4 regions of the Alteromonas sp. AWQ4_252 genome follow, and region 1 is predicted to be linked to each of the others. Evidence: predicted binding sites of a transcription regulator. Region 1 holds the regulator's gene; each other region holds the start of a gene.
The links. Region 1 encodes sigma-54, which starts transcription at its own class of promoters, with help from an activator protein. Its sites were predicted from a motif close to GTTGGCACGNNNNTNGNNT; they were not measured.

Region 1 (3,130 bases):
GGAGAAAACAACTAGCCATGGCCACTTTATCTGCGTCGCATCTCGCTAAGTCTTACAAATCCAGACAAGTTGTGCGGGATGTGAGTCTGTCGGTATCAACCGGGCAAATCGTAGGTCTTTTGGGGCCAAATGGCGCTGGAAAAACCACGACTTTTTACATGATAGTAGGTCTGGTGCCGCTGGATAAAGGCAAAATCAATATAGATAATCAAGAGCTTACGCATCAGCCAATGCACGAACGGGCACGAAAGGGGATTGGTTATCTGCCCCAGGAAGCGTCGATTTTTCGCAAGCTTACTGTTCATGAAAACATCATGGCCATCTTGCAAACCCGTAAAGATTTAAAAACACATCAACGGGAAGCTGAAGCAGATGCGCTACTTGATGAATTTAATATTAACCATATACGCAATAGTACAGGAATGAGTTTATCCGGGGGAGAGCGACGCAGGGTTGAAATTGCCAGGGCGCTTGCAGCCAATCCGCAATTTATTTTACTCGATGAACCCTTCGCTGGTGTTGACCCTATTTCGGTTAATGATATAAAGAAGATCATTCAGCATTTACGTGACAGAGGTATTGGCATTCTTATCACTGATCACAATGTGCGTGAAACTCTGGATGTATGTGAAGAAGCGTATATTGTCAGCCACGGGGAACTCATTGCTCAAGGCACTGCCGAAGAAGTATTGAGTAACCAAAAAGTGAGAGATGTATACCTAGGCGAGCAATTCAGGCTATAGTTAAGATAGCCCTGATAGCAATGCGAATTATCGCAGGCACGGCAGGCATTCTGTCGGGTATCCTTTTTAAGAGTTATAATAAGACGTAGATGAAACCATCTTTACAGCTAAAATTTAGTCAACAACTAACCATGACGCCGCAGTTACAGCAGGCAATTAAATTGCTGCAACTGTCTACGCTCGATTTGCAGGCGGAAATTCAGGAAGCACTGGATTCAAATCCGTTGCTGGAAGTAGATGAAGGCGCAGATAACGAGGTAGTTGAGAAAAATAATATCGATAACGACGACAGCGCACAGGAAGCTGTGAGCGCGTCTGCATCAGATAATATGGACACCGGCGAAGCGCTTGAAAAAAACGACTTACCCGATGAGCTTCCCATTGACAGCACCTGGGATGAATACATTTCGGCCTCATCAGCCCCTGCCCCAGGGCCTTCTTCCGGCGGTGACGACGAACAAGTATTTCAGGGCGAAACCACTGAGAACATTCAAGACCATTTATTGTGGCAAATGCGGTTAACCCCTTTCTCAGACACCGACCGCGCAATTGCCTTAGCCATTATCGACTCCATCGACGAGTCCGGCTACCTCACTGTTACCGTCGACGACATTCTACAAAGTGTCAACAGTGAGGATATGGAAGAACCGGTGGAAGAGGATGAAGTGGAATGTGTCTTGAAACGCATTCAGATGTTCGATCCCATTGGTTCAGGTTCCAGAACGCCTCAGGAATGTTTATTGGTGCAGTTAAATCAGTTTGCGCCTGAAACGCCGTGGTTAGAAGAAGCAAAGTTGATTTTAAAAGACTATGCAGATTTACTCGGCAGTAAAGATTACCGTACGTTAATGCGTAAAACCCGCCTCAAAGAAGATCAGCTTCGGGAAGCCATGCGCTTGTTACAGACGTTGAATCCTCGTCCTGGTAGTGCGCTAATTACCAAAGAACCTGAGTACGTTATTCCCGATGTGTCAGTGGCGAAGAAAAATGGTCGCTGGGTAGTTGAACTCAACCCTGACAGCCTGCCGAAACTCAGTGTTAATCAGCAATATGCGGCCATGAGTCGACGGGCCAAAAACAGCAGTGACAGCCAATTTATTCGCTCTCACATGCAAGAAGCCAAGTGGTTCATCAAGAGTCTCGAAAGCCGGAATGATACCTTGTTGAAGGTAGCAAATTGCATTGTTCAACAGCAAATGGGCTTTTTTGAACACGGTCCGGAAATGATGAAGCCCATGGTATTAAACGACGTGGCGGAAATGGTAGATATGCACGAATCAACCATTTCGCGGGTGACTACACAAAAGTATATGCACACGCCCCGAGGCATTTTTGAGTTGAAGTATTTCTTCTCCAGTCACGTTGCCACTGAATCAGGTGGCGAGTGCTCATCTACGGCGATTAGAGCGCTGATTAAGAAGCTGGTTGCGGCCGAAAAGCCGAGCAAACCACTAAGCGACAGCAAGATTGCTTCATTGTTGGCCGACCAAGGTATTATGGTGGCACGGCGAACAATAGCAAAGTACCGGGAATCACTATCGATTCCACCGTCTAACCAACGCAAAAGCCTAATTTAACTAAGGCTGCTCACAATAAGGAAGACGAAATATGCAAATCAACCTTACCGGTCATCATGTTGAGATCACTGATTCTTTGCGTAATTATGTCGATACTAAGTTCAGTAAACTGGAAAGACACTTCGATCACATATCGAATGTACACGTCATACTGAATGTTGAGAAACTTAATCAGAAAGCGGAGGCAACTGTTCATTTGAGTGGCGCGGAGGTGTTCGCATCCTCGCAGAATCAAGACATGTACGCTGCAATTGACAGCATGGTTGATAAGTTAGACAGGCAAGTACTCAAACATAAGGAAAAGCTGAAAAAGCACTAAACCATGGATATACAAGCCATAGTAAGCCTGGATCGCACCGAGTGTGCGGTCCAGTGCAATAGCAAAAAGCGCATTCTGGAAATAATCAGTGGCATTGCCGCTAAAAATAACCCGGAAATAGACGAAGCAGTGGTGCTTAGTAGCCTCATGTCACGAGAACGCATGGGTAGCACAGGGATTGGGAACGGCATCGCGTTACCTCATGGCCGGCTCGAGGGGCTTGACCACGTAATTGCCATTGTTGTTACCAGTAAGCCAGCTATCGATTTTGACGCCATCGACAGTAAGCCTGTGGATATTTTCTTTACGCTCTTGGTTCCTCAGGATCAAACAGAGGGGCATCTGCAAACCCTTGCCACGGTAGCAGGTAAGCTCAGTGATAAAGAAACGATAAAAACTATCAGAAAAGCGGAAACAAGTGATGATATTATCCGCGCTTTACAGTAACTTATTGTTAAAGGAACTGTTCTACACGTTCGTTTAGGAGAAAC
Region 2 (3,130 bases), 2.4 Mb from region 1:
GTTGAGTGGACAAACAAAAAAGTCGCTATTGTTGGTGCGGGCCCTGCCGGATTGGCTTGCGCAGACGTGCTTGTTCGCAACGGCGTCAAGCCCGTCGTATTTGATAAGTACGAGGAAATTGGCGGCTTGCTCACGTTCGGCATTCCATCGTTCAAGCTGGAAAAAGAGGTAATTACTCGCCGTCGTGATATTTTCACCGAAATGGGTGTGGAGTTTGTACTCAATACAGAAATAGGCAAAGACGTAGACTTCCAGACACTGCTGGACGACTACGATGCGGTATTCCTGGGCATGGGAACATATAAGTCCATGCAAGGCGGATTTGACAATGAACACGTCGAAGGTGTTTTCGATGCCTTACCTTTCCTTATCGCCAATACAAACCGGGTTATGGGGCTTGAGAAAGACCCTGCTGATTTCGTTGATATGAAAGGCAAGACCGTTGTCGTACTTGGGGGTGGTGACACCACCATGGACTGTGTTCGTACATCTATTCGACAGGGTGCAAAACGAGTGATTTGTGCTTACCGCCGCGATGAAGAAAGTATGCCCGGTTCTCGCCGGGAAGTTGTCAATGCAAAAGAAGAAGGGGTTGAGTTTATGTTTAATCTCCAACCTTTAGATATTGCATTAGATGATAACGGTCATGCCGCAGGCGTAAAACTGGTGAAAACAGAAATGGGACCACCTGATGTCAATGGTCGCCGTCGTCCTGTAGAAGTGGAAGGTTCAGAACACGTGCTTGAGGCTGACGCGGTCATCATCGCTTTTGGTTTCCAACCAAGTCCAGCCAGTTGGTTTGCAGACTATGGCATTATACTCGATGAAAAAGGCCGTGTAAGAGCACCTGCAAAAGGCAAGTTTGCTTACCAGACATCTAATCCACAAATTTTTGCCGGTGGTGATATGGTGCGAGGTAGTGACTTAGTGGTAACCGCTATCGACGAAGGCAGAAAAGCTGCCGAAGGGATCATGGATTACCTGAACGTTTAACCGTTACTCTGAACTTTCTAAAAGCCGTGTAAATCAATTTACACGGCTTTTTTATGGATACTCGCATATTAAAATCTATACCTAAGAAGGGTTGTTGACTTCAGCCATCTTGATATAGTTATATTGAAGTATAACTTTCAGACACGTCATCACCTTAAGTAGGGCAAAAACATGAAAACGTTAAATTTCGTTTGTGTAATGGGCATCACGTTAGCTGCATACTCTCCCACCCTGCTTGCCTCGTCAGCCACTACTCAGTCGTGTCCGAGCAATTTTCATACTGTATCAATGCCCTCTAACGCCTCTCTTTGTCAGCGGTTTGACGCGACTTACCCGGCCACTATGGTTTTTTACTCAAACGATTCACAACAAAATCTTGTTGCCCACTATCGCGATGCGTATCCGGGGTTGGAAGTACGTAGCACGGTACAGGGAAGAACATTACTAACTGCAGATAATAATACTGTGAGAGTGATCATTTCGCCAGACAACGGCGGCTCTCAGGTAGACATGATGATTACCACGGCAAGGTAGGCCTCACTTTTCACTCACTAATTATGATAAGCCGCTAGTTTTACGTCGTACTGCGTAGACTTGGCATTTGCTTTGCAATTTTCCTTTCACAACAGTTTTCTGACACTTACATTGTCAGTTTTTTGACGCATTCGTGAGTATTGGCGAGGGGGAATTATGGAATTAGCAATCATATTGATGATGTTACTTATCGTTGTGGCTTTAGGTGCCATGAAATTGTCAGACAGTGGCGTTAGCTTTCCGTTTAGAAGCAAACCGCAATTGTTCACACCTGTCGAGCACAACTTTCTCAAGCTTATCGAACAAGCGGTGGGTCGGGAGTTTCGCATTGTTTGTCGTGTGCGACTCAGTGACGTTTTGGCTGTACGGGCAAAAGCAGGAAAGAAACAAGCAACCTCTGCAATGGCTCGTGCATCGTCTAAACAACTTGATTTCGTGCTGTGCGATAAAGAGGACATGACGCCCATCATGGCCATTGATTTGGTTTATAACGATGGTAAAAACAAGTATAAATCTCAACGGGATTTCTTTGTCTCCGGCGCCTTGGACGCGGCAGGTTTGCCACATGCCAGAATCAAAGTGAAGACGGGTTACAGTCTGGAGGAAATCCGCGAGTGTATCGAGTCCAAACTCGTCGTTTACCGTCGTAAGCAACAGCGTTTAGCACAAGCACCCATTCACAATCCGGCCCCGCCCAAACGTCCAACGCGTCCGTTGCGGTCAAGTCGCGCAGCTGCCTAAATCGAGATTTTTTGCCTCCGGGCGCTTAAGACCAATAACGTCCCCCAACGTTATTGGTCTATTTTCTTGCAAATTCTGTCAGTTTGCCGTCTTTCATATTACCATTAGCTATACAGTTAAATTTACCGCATCAACGCTTACAGGATGCGCGTACCCATTGTGGATGACATTATGAAAATTGGTATTTTGGGCGCTATGGATCAAGAAGTCGAACTACTCAAGGCTTCTCTAACCAATAGTGAAACCCACCAATGGAAACACCTGACGTTTTATACCGGCACTTTACACGGAGCAGATGTGGTGCTGGTAAAGTGCGGAATTGGCAAAGTCGCCTCAGCGATAGCGACCACCGCGCTAATAGAGCAGTTTTCTCCGAATTTCGTTGTCAATACGGGTTCAGCCGGCGGTTTTGATCCTGACCTGGACATAGGCGATCTTGTTATCGGTTCTGCCGTAAAGTATCACGATGTGGATATTACCCACTTCGGTTATGAAATGGGTCAGTGCGCAGGCATGCCCGCTCAGTACGATTGCGATGCTCGCCTCATCGAAGCTGCTGCAGCAGCCACTAGTGCCATTGGTCACGCCAAGCACACCCAGGGAATGATTTGTACAGGTGACTCTTTCGTGGGTTCAGATGACGCAGCTGAAAAAATTAAAGCGACCTTCCCTGCCATGAAAGCGGTTGAAATGGAAGGTGCCGCCATAGGACAAACATGCTTTATGCTTTCCACTCCATTTCTGGTGATCCGTTCGCTGTCTGATATAGCCGGAAAAACATCAACCGTATCATTTCAGGAATACCTTGAAACGGCAGCTAAGCATTCTGCTGAGTTGGTCATGGAGATGATTGCCCGACTGG
Region 3 (3,130 bases), 980 kb from region 1:
GTTAGCGGTGTGCAGTGACAACATCAATCAGGGCTTTTCGCGGGTATATCAGAAGTATCTGCTTAAAAGTATGAAAAATACATTGCTTAAGAAAATGCAGTGTATCGATTATGGTGGCCTCATCGACATCTCTGCACAGGAGGCGAAAAAGCTGGATTCCTTCAAAGCGTTCGATGAGCGTGTTACTGCACCGCTACATGGCTTTGCCGATGCCACAGACTACTATGAAAAATGTAGTGCGTATCCCTTTCTCAGTGCAATCCATTGCCCAACGCTTATTCTGCACAGTTTGGATGACCCGTTTATGCATCCCTCTGTGGTACCAGACGAAACGGCACTTGCACGTGCTGTTACGTTAGAGTTAAGTGAATACGGTGGGCATGTTGGCTTTATGCAAGGCAATATGACTGCACCGACGATTTACCTGCAATCCCGAGCGATTGCGTTTTTTAAGTCCTATTTACCGGTGAATGAGCAAGAATGATTATTCCTATTAGTGAGTTGGAGAGTGACACGTTGCGCGGTATTGCTGAGTCATTTGTACTACGGGAAGGTACGGATTATGGTGAAGTAGAAGCGAGCTTCGAAGATAAAGTTGATGAAGTTATTGCTTCGCTTAAAAGTGGAGAGGCTGTGTTGGTGTATTCAGAACTACATGATTCGGTCAATATAAGGCAAAAAGACGACTATGAGCCGGGTGAAGAAAATAGCGTTGAGTAAACCTGGTGGGACGAGAGCCTGACGCCGCCAGGCTCATATTAAAAATATCAGAAGGTGTAACGGGCGTTGAGTTGAGTAATATCCAAATCATCAACTTTTTCGTAGCTAAGCCCCACAGCCCATCGGGGTGTAAAGTAGTAATTTGCCCCAGCTTTTACCGTCATGTCCCCGTCATCCAGATCGTAGTAACCAATTTCTCCCAAGACTTCCACTTGATCCGTCAGCATACTGCGAACACCGGCGTTAACACTGTAGCCGTTTTCATCGTACCCTTCGAAGTCGGCACGCTCAAAGTTGGCTCCCACGTAGGCATCGGTACTACTATTGATGACAAAACGATACCCAAGACCCATAGAGAGTAAATCCAGATCACCACCGCTTTCGTCCAGCATGCTGTATTCACCGGTGACAAAAATATTGTTTTCCAGCAGATATGTTCCGCCAATATCGAGACCATCGAAATCTGCACGTCCAATCTCAGCATTGGTGTACCCGCCTTCCGCAAAGCGCCAGTTGGGAGATGCAGCAAATGCTGAAACAGAAACCGTTGAAAGGGTGAGAATGCTGATGAGATTCGTAATACGCATTTGATACTCCTAAATAGATGCGAAAAAAATGGTCGAGAATGTCGCCCATAGATAAGAAGGGAGTGAGCAATTCATTTGCCAATGTGGCTTTGTCCCCATTATTTATGGTTCTTGATTGGAGCTAACTAACTGATTTTTAGTTTTTTTAAATTCTTGTTACTAGAGGGGGTCGTACTCGTCGATTAACAAATTATTATTTCGATAACTCGTTTAACTCCGTTTGCGCTGTGCTGGTGTCTGCGCAGGGCAACAGTGCGACGTCTTTTCCCAACAGCCTGTAATTCTTTCCTAAAGCACAAAACTGACTTTCTAGCTGCTATGCAGGTAAACACTTGTATTACATAGCATTAAAGGTGTTATTAACAGTCGGTAAACTTGGATCGCCTTTTGCAAAATCACTACTAAAGTCTAATCGTTGATTCCATTAGGGATCGAATACGTGATTGTTAATCGGAGCCAGGAATTATGTTGCCGCGAAATCAATTAGCGACAAACACGGATTTTACATTACCGTTAATTACTTCATTCAGTACGATCTTCTCTATTAGCCCGGCCGTACTTCGCGCTGTTGTTTACTGTATGTGCATTGGTTTTAGTACCCTTAGCCTTGCTGACGAAGTGAATGACAATAATCTGCCAGCGGGCAAGCCGATCTTGAATCGTATTATTGATGCAGCTAAAACGAATGCGCAGCGGGCATATGAAATGAACGATCACGACCTTGCCACCGAGTTAAAGGAAATGGATTACGAGACGTATCGACAAATTCGTTTTAATCCGGATCAAGCGTTGTGGCATAAGCAGAAAGACTACGAACTTCAATTTTTCCATCCCGGATTTCTCTATCAGCAGCCAGTAACAGTGGTGACCATCGCACCGGACAATAGCGAAGAGATCCTTAGTTTCGACAGTGATAAATTTATATATGAGAAAAATGCAGAAGCCCTGGCTGGACTTACAGATGCACAGTCGGGCTACGCAGGTTTTCGCATTCACTACCCGATTAAAAACAGCGCATATAAAGACGAATTTGCAGTATTTCTCGGCGCTTCTTATTTTCGATTGGTAGGAAAGGATCAGGTTTATGGTATTTCTGCCAGAGGGCTTGCACTGAATACAGCCATGCCTGAAGGGGAAGAGTTTCCTCACTTTACCAAATTTTGGATCATCGAGCCGAGAGACGGGCAACCAATAACGATTTATGCTCGCCTGGAAAGCCCCTCTGTTTCAGGTGCTTACAGTTTCGAACTTATGCCAGGCAGTGACACCACAATGCAGGTTAAAAGTTGGTTGTTTGCTCGTGAAGATGTGGAAAAATTGGGTGTGGCTCCATTTACGAGTATGTTTTTGTACGGTGAAAACTCACAAAAGCGGCACGACGATTACCGCCCGGAAGTGCATGATAGTGATGGTGTAATGATGTTAAACGGCGCTGGCGAAATACTGTGGCGTCCACTTACCAACCCTACCAGATTACAAATTACCTCTTTAAGCGATAAAAGCCCCCAAGGATTCGGCATGCTGCAGCGAGATACAGACTTTCAGCATTATCTGGATGCCGAAGCAAATTATCACCTGCGCCCAAGTTTATGGGTAACACCTAAGCAGGGGTTTACCGAGGGCAAACTGGAGATAGTTGAAATTCCAACAGATTCCGAAGTGCATGACAATATTGTCGCTTACTGGGTTCCAAATGCTCCGTTTTTAGCTGGTGAAAGCCGCTACTTCGAATATGAGGTGAAAACGGTGGAAGAAAAACCAATGCGCTACGGTGTCGCTACGGTGGTCAGAACCCGGCAGGGGATCAGCCAGTTACCAGGCTT
Region 4 (3,130 bases), 1.6 Mb from region 1:
GTATTGTCACCAGCTACTTGGAGGCCTTCAATGCTAACCTCACCTTTCCATAAATCTGTTTTTATTTCCGATATTATCGGCGTACTCAACAGCGGCGCTGATTTTTACAAACAAGGCATCAACGCTGCAAGCTATGAGAGTATCAGAGCCATGTTCACCCGCATGCTAGAAGAAAAACAACAGGCAGTAATTGAATTGTCGGCTCATGCCGAGCCGGACCTTGCGGCAAATAGAAAGAGATCTGATTGGCTGGTCGACATAGAATGTGCCTATACCGGCTTTACCAGCCAGATATCAGGAAAACAGGAGTTACCATTTATAAATCACCTGGTAGCCCTCGAAAGTCAGATTGTGGACCATCTGGACGCAGTTTTAGATACCGAGCAATCTCAGGAATGTGCGCAGACAGTCAGAAAAATCCGCGCCAGAATGATCCAGTGCAAAGAAGAGATGTTATCTCTGAAACAAGCTAAAGCGATGTAGTAGTCGCTATCATCGCTCGTCCATGATATTTAATGTATTTGCCCGTTCAACCCAGTCGAGATCCCGGGTTTGTTCATCCAGAGTTCCCTTTGCATCTTCCAAAAACATCTGACAAAAATAGTTAACACACCCAAAGCGCTCTCGATAGGTTTTTAACTGTACTTCCATTTCATGCATGGCATTGGCAAACTCCGAATTCGATTTAGATAATTCATAGTCGCATTTCAGATAAGCACAAAGCACATCAGCCGCTTTTGCGAGAGCAACGTGAATGTCTTCTTTATCCTGCTCAATTAATGGCTGATAGCGTGCCTGAAGCGGTTCAGGAAGCGTCTGTAGAAGCATTGCCTCAAAGCGGCGCTCCAATTTTTTTATCGCTTTCGTAGTATCCGGATCATGGTATTTTACCGGGCTGGGAATATCACTCATGCCGGCTATTTCACTGCCTTCGTGAAAAATTGCCATAGTAGCAACGCGATCCGGGTTCACGTCTTCGTTAAAGACGTCTTTCGCTATTGCGCCCAACATATGAGCAACGACTGCCGCTTCATATATATGGGTGGACAACATTTCTTCTTGAAATTGCGCCATCAGTGGCCATCGTTTCACATTTCGGGCTCGTTGCATTAAGCCAATAAAAGCTGAGTGATTTTTTGACATAGTTCGCCGGTGGTTACTTATAAACAGAATGAGTGTATCAGGAAATGGTTGCTACAACCTTATATAACTGTTGCAAAACATCCCGTGTAATTTCTGCATAAACTTTGTAACTCTGTTCCATCATATCGACAAAAACAATACAGACAAATAATTAAAATATAAATATCAATGACTTACAATTTGGCATGTATTAAGCATTATTAATTGTGAACTTATCAAAGAGCAAGAGGAAAACGTTATGCTAGGTTGGGCAGTTACATTTTTCATTATCGCCATCATCGCAGCTGTTTTTGGCTTCGGAGGCATTGCCGGTGCAGCAACAGGCATTGCTCAATTCTTATTTTTCGTGTTTGTCGCACTGCTGGTCATTTCGCTTCTGGCGAATGCATTCCGCGGTAAGTCACCACGCGTATAACATATCTGGACAAAGGAGAAAGGAACATGAAATATTATAAATTGTTACTTAAAGCACTATTGGTAGCGGGTTTCGCATTTTCACTGGCGGCCTGTGGCGATGGTGAAGCTGAAGACGCAGGCGAAGAGCTTGACGAAGTGATGACAGATGCAGGTAATGCAGTAGAAGATGCCTGTGAAGATGTAAAAGATGGTGTAAATGCAGAAGACAAAGACTGCTAAGCATCTTTACAAGTCAATTAGAAAACCAGGGCTTCCCTGGTTTTCTTTTATCCGTTATTAAGTCTGACGCTGCTCTATAAAATACGCATCCCCCATTTCTCCCACCGCGTTTTAACTAAACTGGTCAAAAAAGTAATTTTCTCGTTGGTCAGTTGCCTATAGTCAAAATACGGCGTAATAATGATTTGTTGACGCTCTATGACACCGAAGTCGTGTTGTATCCATTGGGCGGCGTCAGTGAGTCCCAGACTTTTTGCATATATCCTTCCCATTACGATATTGACTGGCGCTTGAGTCGCTAACGGACTAAACAGCAACGCCGTATCACCAGAATAGGTCAATAGTTCACGCTCACGGTATTGCTGCCAGGTCTCACAATCCTGACGGGCCAGTAAGGTTTGGTGGGCAGGGAGCTGTTGGTACAAATCGAAAACCCACTTGGCATACACGTTAAAGACCTTTCGCCATCCATTTCCACAGGACGTGTTGATCTGTTGGATGATTTCACCGTTGACACCCACAACGCCTTCTTCCGCTCCCGGAACAAAGAACTGGGGACGATTCTGAATATAAACATGTATCGCGCCGTTCGGGTTACCGAAGCCGGCGACATTGCTAACCTGCACGTTATTTGATTCCTGGGCGCCTTAGTTCTTAACGAAACGATTGAGCAATGCTGGAAGCAACGTCAAATCGTTGAACAAAGCCATCATCATAGCAAGTGCGGTCAACAAACCAAAATAAACACTGGGTATGAAATCAGAGAAACCAAAAAGCGAAAAGCCTGTTGAAACAATAATTGAAGTAAACAATATTGCCAGGCCTGAATGATTAAATGCCGCGCGACTACCCGCCTCAACAGGGGTCATCTGATCATGGCTTTCGGACATTCCCCTCAGGTAACTATCGACAAAATGAATAGTGTCATCAATGGCGATCCCCATGGCAATGGCTGCAATAGTAATCGTCATAATATCCAGTGGAATTCCCAACCAACCGATTACACCAAGGATGCCTAAAGTAGTAAGGATGTTCGGAATTAACGCGATAAAGGCTACTTTTAGAGAACGAAAAATCAAAAACATCACTGCAGCAAGTACAAGGTACACCAGCCCCAGCGTTTTTATTTGCGAATCAAACAGACGACTGAGAATATCCTGATATAAAACAAATAAGTTTGTCAGTGTGTACTGCTCTTCAGTTAAACCAACAGCTTTGAGATCCTGATGGATCAGTGTCATTAGACGTTGTCTGTCCAGGTCTTCTGTGGTGTCCTGAATGCGTGTTGCGATACGAAATTTACCGTCATCTGCAGAGAAATAAGCTCCCACCAATTGGTTGGCGACCCGTT

Region 2: the regulator sigma-54 is predicted to act here: its motif matches at 1,587-1,605, upstream of ACXACM_RS18350 (DUF2726 domain-containing protein).
Region 3: the regulator sigma-54 is predicted to act here: its motif matches at 1,682-1,700, upstream of ACXACM_RS03690 (OpgD/OpgG family glucan biosynthesis protein).
Region 4: the regulator sigma-54 is predicted to act here: its motif matches at 1,323-1,341, upstream of ACXACM_RS14870 (DUF1328 domain-containing protein).

Annotation. Positions count from the first base shown of each region.
Region 1 covers NZ_JBSWSV010000001.1:1,811,668-1,814,797, reverse strand. Annotated here, with positions in the region: gene lptA (lipopolysaccharide transport periplasmic protein LptA) at 1-15, shown strand, start outside; gene lptB (LPS export ABC transporter ATP-binding protein) at 18-743, shown strand; gene ACXACM_RS08120 (RNA polymerase factor sigma-54) at 833-2,320, shown strand; gene hpf (ribosome hibernation promoting factor) at 2,352-2,639, shown strand; gene ptsN (PTS IIA-like nitrogen regulatory protein PtsN) at 2,643-3,086, shown strand.
Region 2 covers NZ_JBSWSV010000001.1:4,180,534-4,183,663, forward strand. Annotated here, with positions in the region: gene ACXACM_RS18340 (FAD-dependent oxidoreductase) at 1-993, shown strand, start outside; gene ACXACM_RS18345 (hypothetical protein) at 1,165-1,527, shown strand; gene ACXACM_RS18350 (DUF2726 domain-containing protein) at 1,684-2,268, shown strand; gene ACXACM_RS18355 (5'-methylthioadenosine/adenosylhomocysteine nucleosidase) at 2,440-3,130, shown strand, end outside.
Region 3 covers NZ_JBSWSV010000001.1:834,953-838,082, forward strand. Annotated here, with positions in the region: gene ACXACM_RS03675 (hydrolase) at 1-484, shown strand, start outside; gene ACXACM_RS03680 (YheU family protein) at 481-720, shown strand; gene ACXACM_RS03685 (outer membrane beta-barrel protein) at 768-1,307, opposite strand; gene ACXACM_RS03690 (OpgD/OpgG family glucan biosynthesis protein) at 1,773-3,130, shown strand, end outside.
Region 4 covers NZ_JBSWSV010000001.1:3,377,289-3,380,418, forward strand. Annotated here, with positions in the region: gene ACXACM_RS14860 (hypothetical protein) at 31-483, shown strand; gene yfbR (5'-deoxynucleotidase) at 493-1,143, opposite strand; gene ACXACM_RS14870 (DUF1328 domain-containing protein) at 1,382-1,558, shown strand; gene ACXACM_RS14875 (hypothetical protein) at 1,585-1,779, shown strand; gene ACXACM_RS14880 (DUF6942 family protein) at 1,854-2,405, opposite strand; gene ACXACM_RS14885 (efflux RND transporter permease subunit) at 2,427-3,130, opposite strand, start outside.